Regions from separate parts of the Roseibium sp. RP-7 genome, predicted to be linked through region 2. Evidence: riboswitches for the same ligand, from Rfam matches in the RefSeq annotation. Region 2 holds a riboswitch; each other region holds the start of a gene.
What was found. A riboswitch is a leader RNA that binds a small molecule or an ion and turns the genes downstream of it on or off. The one in region 2 is predicted to bind cobalamin.
Positions count from the first base shown of each region.

Region 1 (4,238 bases), 190 kb from region 2:
CGGCCAGACCAGCGCCGACAAACCCGGCCAGCAGCGCCCGCGGAAACCGGATCTCCCAGACGATAGCCTCCCGGCCCTTGGACCAGTCAATCGCGAACAGATCCGGCATCACACCGTTGGCCAGGATCTTGAAGACAGTACCACCCGGGATCGCCACCGCACCCGCACCGATGGCGGCTACAATGGAAATAGCCAGCACCAGCACGCCGGCCAGAAGCAATACCCCATTCCCCCGCAACCGGCGTAGGCCAGCGCTTTTGTCCGTGAGCACGCTCATGCGGGCCCGTCGTTTCTGCCTGCAACGGCAGTTCGAAGCATTTTCTGCAAGGCTCACTCTCCCCAAAACGCTTCGGTGAGCTTTCCGATGGCCTTGAGGTTCCGCGGCCCCGGGGTTGCCTCGACATAGTCCAGCACGACAAACCGGTCGTTCTTGACGGCTGCAATATTGGCCAGAGCGGGATTGTGTTTCATGAAGTCGCGTTTCTGGTCAGCCGTCACTTCGCCGTAGTTGACGATCACGACCATGTCCGGGTCTTTTTCCACCACGGTTTCCCAGTCGACGGTCGCCCAGCTCTTTTCAAAATCGTCCATCACGTTGACGCCGCCGGCTGCCTCGATAAGCGCTGTCGGCATGGCATATCGTCCGGCGGTGAAGGGCTTGTCCTCGCCGCTGTCATAGACAAAGACCCGCAACGGCTCTTCACCAGCAGGCACCGTTGCCGCGATCCGGTCCAGCTCCAGTTTGTAGGCCGCAACAAGATCGTGGGCGGTGTCTTCAACACCGAAGATCTTTCCGAGGTTGAGGAGGTCGTTATAGAGATCCTGCAGGGACGCCTTCGGCTTGTCTCCGATATGAATGCAGGATTCGGTCAGCTCGTAGACCTTGATGCCGAACGGCTCCAGCGTTTCAGGCGTCACTTCACCGCCCACCTTCATGCCGTAGTTCCAGCCGGCGAAGAAGAAATCGGCGTCGGCCCCAATCAGCACTTCCTTGCTCGGATATTTCGACGCGAGTTCGGGAAGTTCGGCAACTCCCTCACGCATCTCCGCGTCCAGCGTCTTCCAGCCTGAAATGCCGGTATAACCAACCATGCGGTCGCGCAGGCCAAGTACCAGCATCATCTCGGTCAGGTTGACGTCATTCGAAACGGCTGCTTTTGGCGGCGAGTCGAAGGTCACCGTACGGTTGCAGCTTTCCACGCTCGTCTGCGCTAATGCCGGAACAGACAGAAAGGTGAGCGCGAGGCTCAGGGCAATCTTTTTCATTTTAAGTCTCCAGAAATTCAAAGATGGAAGGTCAGGTAGCGCTCGCGGCTGGCAGACAGTTGCTCCAGACGGACCTGTACCGAATAGGCTTGCTCAATGTTGCCGGGGGTCAGCACCGTCTCCGGCATTCCCTGGGCAACCAGTCGGCCCTCATGCAACAGCAAGACCTTGTCGCAGACACGGCTTGCCAGGTTGAGGTCGTGCAGGCTGGTGACAATGGTAATGTCCAGATCGGCAATCAGCTCGACGATCTCGAGCTGATGACGGATATCCAGATGGTTCGTCGGCTCATCCAGCACCAGAAGCCTTGGTTCTTGCGCCAGCGCCCGGGCCACCATCACCCGTTGCCTTTCCCCCCCGGACAATGTGCCGAAGGCTCTTTTTGCATAGGACAGCAGATCCATTTTCCCGAGACAGTCATCGACGATCTCGGCGTCCCGCTTGCCTGCGCCGGCAATACCGGTTGCATGGGGACGCCGGCCGAGTGTGACGATCTCGCGCACGGTCAAGGCAAAATCGGTCGGCTGCTCCTGAAGCACGGCGGCGATCGTTTTGGCGGCCTCCCTGGCACTGATGTGCCAGAGATCCGTGCCATCCAGAAGGATTTCGCCCGTTTTCGGTTTCAGGAAACGATAGAGCAGCCGCAACAGGGTGGATTTGCCGGCACCATTGGCGCCGGCAATTCCAAGTACCTCACCGGCAGGCAGATCGAAGCTGAGCGGATGCAGAATGGTTTTGCCCTGCCCCGTCTTCCAGCTGACCTCCCGGACAAACAGATCGACCCCCGTCATGAGAACGCCGTCCCGTCTGCTTCCGAGACGATCATCGCTGCCGGAAGCCGGCCTTGCGATGCGCTCCAGCGCTTGCCGTGGCTTTCCTCGGTTACCTCGCATCCATTTTCAATCTGGCGATACCGATTGGCGTAGTCGACCAGGTCGTCGATGTCCGTATCGTCCTCAATGTCCCCAAAGAGGTAGATCGCCTTGTCGGTGGCCTTGAATGCCAGCGTGCAAGGTCTCGAACAGCTCTCCATGTCGGCTGTTCCACTGATTTCGAATTCGTCTCCAACGACAGGCACTGCCTGTGCCATTGCGCTCTTCAGCTTGCAGATCAGCCCATATCCGGGATGGCAAGTCTGCCCATTGTGACGACAGGTCGTGCAGACAAATATCTTGTGCGGATCATTGCTCATGACGCGCCTCCACGGCTTCTGCCAGTGAACCGACAGCAGGCTGCGGAAAAGCAAAGGCATTGCTTTCCTCGTTGCACTGGGCACGGCCGGATCGGGAAGGTTTGGCACAATCATCATGTAATGTTATTACATTACCAATGTTCTTGCTGACAACAGATTTTTGCAACCCATCCGGAACCATCGCGCGCACTGCGCGCGCCGCCAGTGGATCAGCCTCGGTCAGGAGGTTGGCAAGTCTTGAGAATTCAGCAGAAAATTTCCGGTTCATATCGCCCTCCGCGATTTCGCGGGGCAGTCAGGAACCGAATGTGCAACTTTGCCGGCAGGTGCCGATTGGCCATGTCACTCACTCCTCCGGGGCACCCCGCCCGGGTTAAGGTTTGAAGGTGAAATGGCAGGTCTCCTGACTTGCGGGTCATTGCTTGCCTGATCCTTCCCGGGGTCTCCCCAGTGGCGCTTTCAGGTTTGCTCACCGCTCACAGTTGCGGGGGCAGTCACGGATTTGCAGCCTTTCGGGCTCGTCGCACCGTGTTCCCTTTTAATCCCGGTCCGGAGTTCGGAGTCGGGAACCATCTCTTCCTAAGTGCGCGAACGCCTGAAAAATGTCAAAGACTTTTGCGAGGCGCCGCTCTTGTCTGAAAGCACGACAGGATTGCCTGGAAGCGGAAACACCCAGCCGCCTCGGCAGTATTGACCCTTGCCTTCAAGGCTCAAAAATCTTACCTCCGATCCATGAAACAGGATGCCCTTCCCCCGCGCGCCGCAGCGCGCCCCCTCACCCTTGAGACCCACGGCATTACCCGCCAGGACGACTTCGCCTGGCTGAGGGCGGACAACTGGCAGGAGGTCATGAAAGACCCGTCCGTGCTGGATGCCGACATCCGCAGCTATCTGGAAGCGGAAAATGCCTATCACGAAGCGCAGATGGCACCGACGAAGGCTCTGCAGGAGAAGCTTTTTGCGGAGATGCGCGGCCGCATCAAGGAAGACGACAGCTCGGTTCCTGCGCCCGACGGACCCTTCGCTTACGGCCTCAAGTATGAAACCGGCGGCCAGCAACCGGTTTTCTTTCGCACCCCGCGTGACGGCGGCGCGGAAACGGTACTTCTCCATGGCGACAAGGAAGCCGAAGGAACGGCATATTTCCGGATCGGCGGCGTCAGCCAGTCGACGGATCACAAGCTCATCGCCTGGGCCTATGACGACAAGGGCTCGGAATATTATTCACTGAAGCTGCGCGACGCCCAGTCTGCCAAGGATTTCGACTACGCCATCGAGGATACGGGCGGCGGCGGCGTCTTCTCGGAAGACAGCCGCTATGTGTTCTACGTTCGCCTCGACGCCAACCACCGGCCATCGAAACTCTTCCGTCACGAAGTCGGTTCCGACCCGGCGAGCGACGTTCTCGTCTACGAGGAAAAGGATGCCGGCTTCTTCATGGGAGTCGGCAAGACCCAGTCCGGCGACACGATCGTCATCGACATTCATGATCACGAGACGTCCGAAGTCTGGATGATCCCGGCAACGGACCCGACCGCCGAACCGGTGCTTGTCGCAGAGCGCGAGACCGGTATCGAGTATTCCATCGACGATCACGGCGACACACTCTACATCCTGACCAACGCAGGCGGCGCCGAGGACTTCAAGATCGTCACTGCGCCGAAAGGCAATCCCGGCCGCGAAAACTGGTCCGATCTTGTGCCTCACAAGGCAGGATGCCTGATCCTGTCGCATTGCGTCTACAAGTCCTTCATGACGCGGCTGGAGCGCGAAGACGGCT
Region 1 covers NZ_JBRKQA010000002.1:112,245-116,482, forward strand. The annotation lists gene ACVDG9_RS15140 (FecCD family ABC transporter permease) at 1-277, opposite strand, end outside; gene ACVDG9_RS15145 (ABC transporter substrate-binding protein) at 331-1,266, opposite strand; gene ACVDG9_RS15150 (ABC transporter ATP-binding protein) at 1,284-2,057, opposite strand; gene ACVDG9_RS15155 (DUF1636 family protein) at 2,054-2,458, opposite strand; gene ACVDG9_RS15160 (hypothetical protein) at 2,448-2,726, opposite strand; cobalamin riboswitch at 2,835-3,047, opposite strand; gene ACVDG9_RS15165 (S9 family peptidase) at 3,191-4,238, shown strand, end outside.
Region 1: it holds a riboswitch for cobalamin, as region 2 does, so the genes downstream of both, ACVDG9_RS15160 (hypothetical protein) here and ACVDG9_RS16035 (energy-coupling factor ABC transporter permease) in region 2, are expected to answer to the same signal.

Region 2 (4,238 bases):
CACGACAAGGCGCTGTTTGTCACCAATATTGCGGCGCGCGAAATCGCCAACAAGAACTATGGTGAAGTCGAGCGGCTTTTGAATGCGATTGCGGGTGACAAATACATTATCGCAGCCAAGGCCTATAGCCGCTTCGGTCAGGAGTTCGCCAGCGATTTTACCTCCGCAGAACCCTCGAGCGCCGTGCAGTTCAACGAAGGCGCCCTGAATGTCGCGCAGTCGGGCAAGGCTCAGTATTCGGAAACCGCCGACATGATCGAATACATCCTGCCGGTTTCCCGCAGTGGGGAAGTGGTGGGGTCCGTGCTGGTGCGCATTTCGAAGCACGAGCTTGCGGGCGTTCTGAGGGAAAAGATTGTTCAGGTGGTGTTGATCCTGGCGGTTCTTCTTCTTGCCTTCGTTCCGGTGATTGCTGCGCTGATGTACCGGGCAACGGCAGGTGTCAGCCGCGTGACGCAGGCAGCCAATGAGGCCGCTGCCGGTTACCTCGACTGCAATCTGGAAACTGATGCACCAGGCGAGGTGGGTGACCTGCAAACCGCGTTCCGCGGAATGATGGTCAAGCTGCGCGAGAATATTCTGCGGATCGAGGAACTCGCCTACACCGATCGCATTACCGGTTTGCCCAACAGGGCCAAGCTGGACAATGTCGCGATGACGCTGATCGATCTGCGACCCAAGGAAACGGGCAGCGTTCTTTACATCGGACTGGACCGCTTCAAACTGATCAACGACATGCACGGACATGCCGTAGGCGACAAGCTGTTGCGGCTGGTCGGCAACCGGTTGGCCGTCCTGGTCGACGAGCTGGCCAAGCCACTGACGTCAAAACCCCCCTGCGTTGCCCGGTTTTCCGGCGACGAATTCGTCGTACTGTTACCCGGCGTCGATGATCTGCAGACGCTTGCCAAGTTGTCCAGAACGATGGTCGAGCGGCTGGGTGGGGCCTACAGAATTGGCCGGCTTTCCCTTTCGCTGACCGTCAGCGCGGGGATCGCGAGATACCCGGAGCACGGTACAACGGCCGAGGAAGTTCTGCGAAACGCCAACATGGCCATGTATGAAGCAAAGGGTGCCGGCAGGGCTCAGTCGATCGCCTACAACGATATCATTCGCGAACGGATGACCGAGCGCGAACAGATCCGGCACAGGCTGCAAAGCGCACTGAGAGACCGCACGCTATCCGTTCACTACCAGCCGAAGGTCGACATTTCGTCCGGCAAGATTGTCGGTTCTGAAGCGCTGCTGCGCTGGAACGATGCCGAACTCGGATCCGTACCGCCCTACAAGTTCATTCCCGTGGCAGAAGAATGCGGTCTGATCGTTCCGATCGGAGAATTCGTGCTGGCATCCGCGCTCTCCGACATGAAATCCCTGCACCGGCAGAATGTCGATGTATCTGTCGCCGTGAACGTTGCGCCCGCGCAGCTGCAGGCGAAGGGATTTACCGGCAGAATGCTCGGGATCATTGGCGAGAGCGGGTTCTCGACGGAGAAGCTGGAACTGGAAGTGACGGAATCGAGTCTTGTCGACTATTCGCAGAACCTTCTGGATCAGATCCTGCCGATCAAGAAAGAAGGGGTCAAATTTGCAATCGACGACTTCGGCACCGGCTATTCCTCGCTGCACAGTCTCGCAAGCATGCCATTCGACACGCTGAAGATCGACCGGTCCTTCATCATGGACATTGCCAATTGCGAGGATCGACGGACCATCGTCGAGCTGATCCTGATGCTGGCGAGGCAGCTCAATCTCAACACAGTTTCCGAAGGGGTCGAGACCCAGTTGCAGATGGATTACATCAATCTGTGGGGTGGGACGCTCGGCCAGGGCTACTTGTGGAGCCCGGCAGTGCCGTTCGGCGAGTTCTCGCGAATGGTCATGAAGCGGGAAGAAGAGGCGAATGCGGCCGAGCCCTGGAGGCAGGCAGCCTCCTGAACTCCGATGAGGGATGTCCTGATGGCTGTATGTGCCTAGTCGTGTACGTCGACCAGACCTTCAAACAGAGCGCTCTTTGATCCGTCGGACAGGCATTCCACGGTCAGCGCCTCCGTGAAGGCCTGCTGGTCAGAGGCTTCGACGGGGCTTTCTGCGAGTAGCGTCAGGATCTCGTTGCCGAGGCGCAACAGCTCCGGACGGACATCCTTGATCAGGTCGGGTACGTTCTGCGGACGAGCTTCACCGCTCTCCCAGCGTTCGATCCAGCAGGTTTGGATGTCCTTGGCCGCATCGATCTGCGCCTGGAAAAACAAGGTGACATTGTCAGCCGACAGGCCGTTTTCGACTGCCTTTTCGCGGGCAGCATCCAGCACCACCTTTTCCCTCGGCAGATCCTCGACAGGTTTGTCGTTATCCGCTTTCCAGGCTGCAACCGACTGCATGAACGACAGACGTTCGTTGATGGCGCCGAACAGCTTGTCAGGTGCCGCCCAGCCAGGAGTGACGGTGGCAGCAAGGAGAGATACCGCAAGAGCGGTCAGGGGAATCGATTTCAACATGGCCGAAGACTTTCACAGGTCACCGCCTGCGGCAAGTCTTTGGTTGTGGTCTACTTCTTTTCAACCGAGCGGCTGATCTCGGTGATCACGCCGAATGCGACGGCGGCCATGATCTTCAATAGTCCGCTGTCGAGCGCCTGTTCGCGTGTCAGATTGCCAAGGAAAAAACCCGGTCTTGGTTCAGTGACTGCACCAAGAGTAACGCCGGCCAGAAGTGCCAGCTGAATGCAGCCAAGGAAAAAGACGACACCAGCGATAAGCGTTCCCAATTTGGTAAAGGGCATTGCAAACTCTCATGATGTGCTTTGTATGCGAGTGAGGTTATCTTTCGTTAGGGTTTCTGCAAGTAAAAATCACAATTACCCTAAATACAGAAAAGTTTAATAAACAACGGTTTTGATTTTCATCTTTGATTGGGTGCTTCAAAGGTCAGATTTTTCAGGTGGCTGACGCAATTTCCTGAAGAAGTGTTTTGAGATCTGAAGCTTGTCGGTGTTGAGAATCAGGCTGATTTCGGCGGGATCTTCAGGCGGCAAAATTTCGGTGCAATGTCGCATTCAGACCGAATATGGCGAAAATTCGCTTGCAGAATATCGCCAATCCTTGCAAATCTAGACGATGCGATGGTTTCGCCCGAACAAGCGTAAGGGCGGATGAAATGGGAACACGGTGAGGCGTACCCAACAGGGACCAATACCGTGGCTGCCCCCGCAACTGTATGCGACGAGCAAAGCCCTTCAAGCCACTGGATCGATCCGGGAAGGCGGGCAGCGCAGAGACTCGCGAGCCAGGAAACCTGCCATCCAGCGGTCCCATCGGGGCCGGTTCACACCATCTGCTCGCGCACGGAGGGTGCGCAAAGGAGAAATGACATGCATATCGAACCGGGCATCGTCGACGGTGCCAAAATCGTACTCAGCTACGGTACCGCGGCTGCTTCCTTCGGCCTTCTGGGCAAAATGGCTCTCGACACGATCCGCAAAAGCGGCGTTCTCAGCCTTGCCGTCCGCTCCGTCATCACGACGGTTGCCGTATTCTGCTTCTTCGAAATCCTGCCGCATTATCCGGTCGGTGTTTCCGAAGTGCACTTTATCCTGGGCTCCACCCTGTTCCTGATGTTCGGCGCTGGTCCGGCAGCAATCGGCCTCGCTGCAGGCCTTCTGCTCCAGGGGACGCTGGTTGCTCCTTTCGACCTGCCGCAGTACGGCATCAACGTCACCACGCTGCTCGTGCCGCTGTGGGCTGTCAGCATGCTGGCAAACCGCATCATTCCGGATAAGACCGCCTATGTTGACGTTTCCTACGTTCAGGCACTGGCTCTTTCCACCACGTTCCAGGCCGGTATCGTTGGCTGGGTTGCTTTCTGGGCATTCTACGGCCAGGGCTTCGGTGCCGAGAACATGGCTTCCGTCGGTTCCTTCGGCTTTGCCTACATGCTGGTGATCCTGGGCGAGCCGCTGGCTGATCTGGCTGTTCTGGCCGCTGCCAAGACACTGGCACCGCTGACCCGGAACCTTGCTTTCGAAAATCGGCTGCACAACGCGGCTTAAGTCTTCGGGCTTTTGCCGAAATCAAGTCACGAAGGGCGGCCTTGGGGCCGCCCTTTTTGTTTGTCGTTCCGACGCCTTGACAACGAACAATCAGAGCTTCGTTGCCTCGGTGGAGCGGATCTTCTTCCAGTTGGCTTCCGCCTTGGTGATCGTACCGGACTGGTCTTTCTGGAACTCGCGGAAGATGGCC
Region 2 covers NZ_JBRKQA010000002.1:298,614-302,851, reverse strand. The annotation lists gene ACVDG9_RS16050 (EAL domain-containing protein) at 1-1,938, shown strand, start outside; gene aroQ (gamma subclass chorismate mutase AroQ) at 1,974-2,498, opposite strand; gene ACVDG9_RS16040 (hypothetical protein) at 2,549-2,782, opposite strand; cobalamin riboswitch at 3,106-3,316, shown strand; gene ACVDG9_RS16035 (energy-coupling factor ABC transporter permease) at 3,371-4,048, shown strand; gene ACVDG9_RS16030 (YHS domain-containing (seleno)protein) at 4,139-4,238, opposite strand, start outside.

Region 3 (4,238 bases), on a different contig from region 2:
CACGGTCCTGTCTCGATCGTCGAAAACGGTTACCCGATCCTGGCACTTGGTGTGCGCGATGCAGCCGAAGAGGGGCTAGCCCAGGCTGCGGATCGCATGGTGGACCAGGGTGGAAGTGTTTTTGCAACGACCGACAAGGTGGAGCGGGCGGAAAAGCTGGCGTTCCAGGCAACCGGGCATCCATTGACCGACGCCTTGGTGCAGATTGTTTCTTTCTACGCCTTCATCGAATGGTTTGCACGGCAACGCGGTTTCAATCCGGACGTTCCCAAGCACCTGAAGAAAGTCACCCAGACCGTATGACCTCCACAACCGCCTATCTCTGCAGCCGGGTTTTCGATGGTGAGAAAATCCATGCGAATGCTGCCCTGCTTGTCGAAAATGGCAAGGTGGCTGGCCTTCTTTCTGCCGATCAGGTTCCAGTTGGCGTAGAGACTGTCGATCTTGGCGACGGCATTCTCGCACCGGGATTGATCGATCTGCAGGTCAATGGCGGCGGTGGCTTGATGCTGGGGGATGCGGAAACAGTCGACGATATCGAACGTATTTGCGCCGCCCATGTCAGCCTCGGTACAACAGCCCTGACACCGACTTTGATCACGGACACGCCCGAGGTGACGCGAAAAGTCGTTGATCTGGGAATTGCCGCCTGGTCGCGGGGTGTGAAGGGGTTTCACGGTCTGCATCTCGAAGGGCCGCATCTGTTCGCGGGGCGCAAGGGGGCGCATGACCCGAATCTGATCCGGCCTTTGAACCGCGAAGATATGGCGCTTTACCAGCGCGCGGCGCGGGAATTGCCAAGCCTCATCATGACTGTTGCACCGGAAACGGTGCCGCCAGAACAGATGCGGGAATTGGCTGACGCGGGAATTCACATCAGTCTTGGCCACAGCGGAGCAACATACCGGCAGTGCAAGACAGCTGCTGAAGCGGGTGCTTCGATGGTCACCCATCTTTTTAACGCCATGAGCCCGTTGCAACACCGCGAACCCGGCCTTGTGGGCGCCGCGCTCGATCTGGGCGCGCTCAACGTGGGCATCATTGCTGATGGTGTCCATGTCGACCCGGTCGCGATGCGGGTTGCGCTCAAGTCAAAGACTGGCCCGGGCAGGATCTTTATCGTTACCGACGCCATGTCCCAGACCGGCACCGATGTTACGTCCTTCTTTCTCGGAGGTCGGGAAATCTTTCGCCGCGATGGCACATTGACCCTCGAAGACGGCACGCTTGCCGGCGCCGATATAGATTTGCCGGCGTCCTTGAAGTTTCTCACCGGTACACTCGAGCTTCCGGTCGAAGCTGCTCTTGCAATGGCGACCAGTGATCCTGCGGACGTTCTCGGGCGCCCGCTCGGTCGTTTCGAAGAAGGCTATCCGGCTGACTTCGTACAGCTTGGCAATTCCTATGAGGTCGAGGGCGTATGGATTGCGGGAGAGCAATTCTCGAATACGTAGCCCGGCATATATGCTGGTGGTCTACATACCGCACCAAACTTGAGGGATTGGCAGCGCGTTCGCCGGTTAGGTCTTGTCGACCTTTTTCAGCGTTGAGCGAACGTTTGGAAGTGTCAGCAGTGTATTCGGTATTTGCAGCAATTCCTTGAAGAAGCGGCTGACCAACGCTCCGCGGCTTGGCTTGTAGGGCGATGAAATGAACGATTTCAGACCCCAGCCAATACCGCCAACATTTGGAAGGGCGCGGATAGCGGTTTCGTAACAGCGCCGAACCAGCGCTGAATCACTGTTCTTGAATGAATGCAGCAGGCCGCACCGCTCCATGTCACGCTTGAATTCCTTCGAGATGACCGAGGTTTCGCGTTTCGTGAAAGTCCAATTGATGTTGATGTTCTCGTCTTCCTTGGCAACCACCCGGTGGTACCAATGGGGAGGCAGATAGAGAAGATCACCTTCCTCCAGATCGAATTTGTAGAATCGCTTGTTCCGAAGCAATCGCTCTTCGTCTTTCAGTAAAGAGAAGTTGGTGAACGGGTAGCACGGTAACGGTGTTTCGGGCGAAACCAGTACCCATTCCTTACGGCCCTTCACCTGTACGGTGATGACATTCTCGGCGTTGGTATCGTAGTGGAACTCTGTCCGGTTGTTCCTGCTGTTGATCCAGAATCTCCAGGCAACGGAATCTTGCATTATCCGATCGGACGCGAGGATCTCCTTCAGGAAATCCGGCATCTCGATATCTTGTTCGAGTACGGGGGAGCGGCTGACGAAAAAGACACCTCTGTCGCGGACCTTTGGCAGCGTATGGAGTTCTGCTCGTAATCGGCCGGATTGCCACCTTTCCCGCGCAGGCCAGTTTTTCGCTAGACCTTTTATCAGCAGGGGCTGTTCCTTGTCGCAGTAGGCTTCAAGAAATTCGGCATAACCTGGTGCTGCGGTTACGGTGGCAATGGTGTGTGTGTTGTCGCCGCTCATAAAAGGTACCACGCATTTGAAGATTTGCGGGTTCAGGGGTGCTGGATTTTGCTGCGATTTTCCATGATGCTCCCTTTGGAAAAATCACGATAGGAGCAACCTGAAGCTTTATCAAGAAGCGCTACTCAACAACACAGAGCCACTGGAGGCGCAATCTTCGCTATAAACGTACCCAGGAAATGTTGTTTAGGAAGATGGTGCGGAACGTTACTGCTGCGAAAGACGCGCTCGCATCAAATGGCTGTCGATTTTTGAGGCGGTGCAGATTGCTGCAAGATCAAACGTGAATAAGATCAACCCGGACACTGAACGGTGTCCCAGCCTTCAGAAATACAGCATTCGGGAGGATTAAGAAGAGGTGGTGATGGCTCCCCAGGCCGGACTCGAACCAGCGACCCAGCGATTAACAGTCGCTTGCTCTACCAACTGAGCTACTGGGGATCACCACGCTCGGGGCCAGCGCGTTGCCGCCCCGTCGATGGAGATGCGTATATCAAAGGCTTGATCCGTTTGCCAAGCCCCCGAGGGCGTTTTTTTCATCAAGCCGTCATTTTTTTGATCTCGGTGTGGAAAACTCGATATATTTCAGATGGCTAGGTGTTCTGTCGAGCTTGGAAAACCCTACGTTTCGCGACGATTGGAACACCCCGGGCAGACTAAATCGGCTGTGCCTTTTTCTGACTTTGGCGCAAGAAGGCGTCCGTCTTGATTGCCTGGCCGATTTTCAAGGTTAGCCGTCAGCGACTTTCTGCTGCTTGTGTCGGCCTCAAGATACGTTTAGGAAGAAACCGACGGTTCCGGAAAAGGCCTTGCCTGATCCGGATGAAACGGGAATCCGGTGCGGTCTTTTTCAAGTCCAGATCCGGAGCTGCCCCCGCAACTGTGAGCGGTGAGTGGCTGTACGAAAACCACTGGCGTCCTGATGGGGCCGGGAAGGGGTACAGACCGCGCTGAGCCGCAAGCCAGGAGACCGGCCGTCACATTGTCAACCCTATGGCGCTGTCGGGCGGACGGCTGGGAGAAGGAATGACGCATTCAAACGGCGAGAGGACGACGCTGGTCCTCGGCGGTGCCCGCTCCGGAAAAAGCCGGTTCGCGGAAAAGCTTGTCCATGAAACCGGTCTGCAAAAAATTTATATCGCGACTGGTGCTGCCCACGACGATGAAATGGCCAGCCGGATCGCCGCTCATAAAGATCAACGCGGCCCGTCTTGGCTCACCGTGGAAGAACAGCTCGAACTTGCGGCCGTGCTTGAAAACGAATGCAGGCAAGACCGGGTGGTTCTTGTTGACTGCCTGACCCTGTGGCTGTCGAACCTGCTGTTTGCAGACAAGGACATTCCCGCCGAAACGGCGCGGCTTTGCGCGGTTCTGAAGGGTCTTCAGGGGCCGTGCGTTTTCGTTTCCAACGAAGTTGGTATGGGGATCGTGCCGGAGAACCGTCTGTCGAGGTCGTTCCGCGATGTGCAGGGACGACTGAACCAGGATATGGCGCATAGGTGCCAACAGGTCGTCTTCGTTGCTGCGGGCCTGCCGATACTTTTGAAACCCACATCACAACCGGATATCAAATTATGACCACTTCATCCCTGCAGCCGGGCGCAAAAATTCCGGCAACGATCGTCACTGGGTTTCTCGGAGCAGGCAAGACCACGCTGATCCGCAATTTGCTTACCAATGCCAATGGCAAACGCATTGCCCTTATTGTCAATGAGTTTGGGGACATGGGCTTCGACGGTTCCCTGGTGAATGGATGCGCTGATCCCGATTGCGCCGCGGAAGAGGTGGTTGAGCTTACCAATGGCTGCA
Region 3 covers NZ_JBRKQA010000001.1:2,580,763-2,585,000, forward strand. The annotation lists gene ACVDG9_RS11640 (SIS domain-containing protein) at 1-303, shown strand, start outside; gene nagA (N-acetylglucosamine-6-phosphate deacetylase) at 300-1,454, shown strand; gene ACVDG9_RS11650 (cupin-like domain-containing protein) at 1,521-2,429, opposite strand; tRNA gene ACVDG9_RS11655 (tRNA-Asn) at 2,795-2,870, opposite strand; cobalamin riboswitch at 3,205-3,422, shown strand; gene cobU (bifunctional adenosylcobinamide kinase/adenosylcobinamide-phosphate guanylyltransferase) at 3,456-4,007, shown strand; gene cobW (cobalamin biosynthesis protein CobW) at 4,004-4,238, shown strand, end outside.
Region 3: it holds a riboswitch for cobalamin, as region 2 does, so the genes downstream of both, cobU (bifunctional adenosylcobinamide kinase/adenosylcobinamide-phosphate guanylyltransferase) here and ACVDG9_RS16035 (energy-coupling factor ABC transporter permease) in region 2, are expected to answer to the same signal.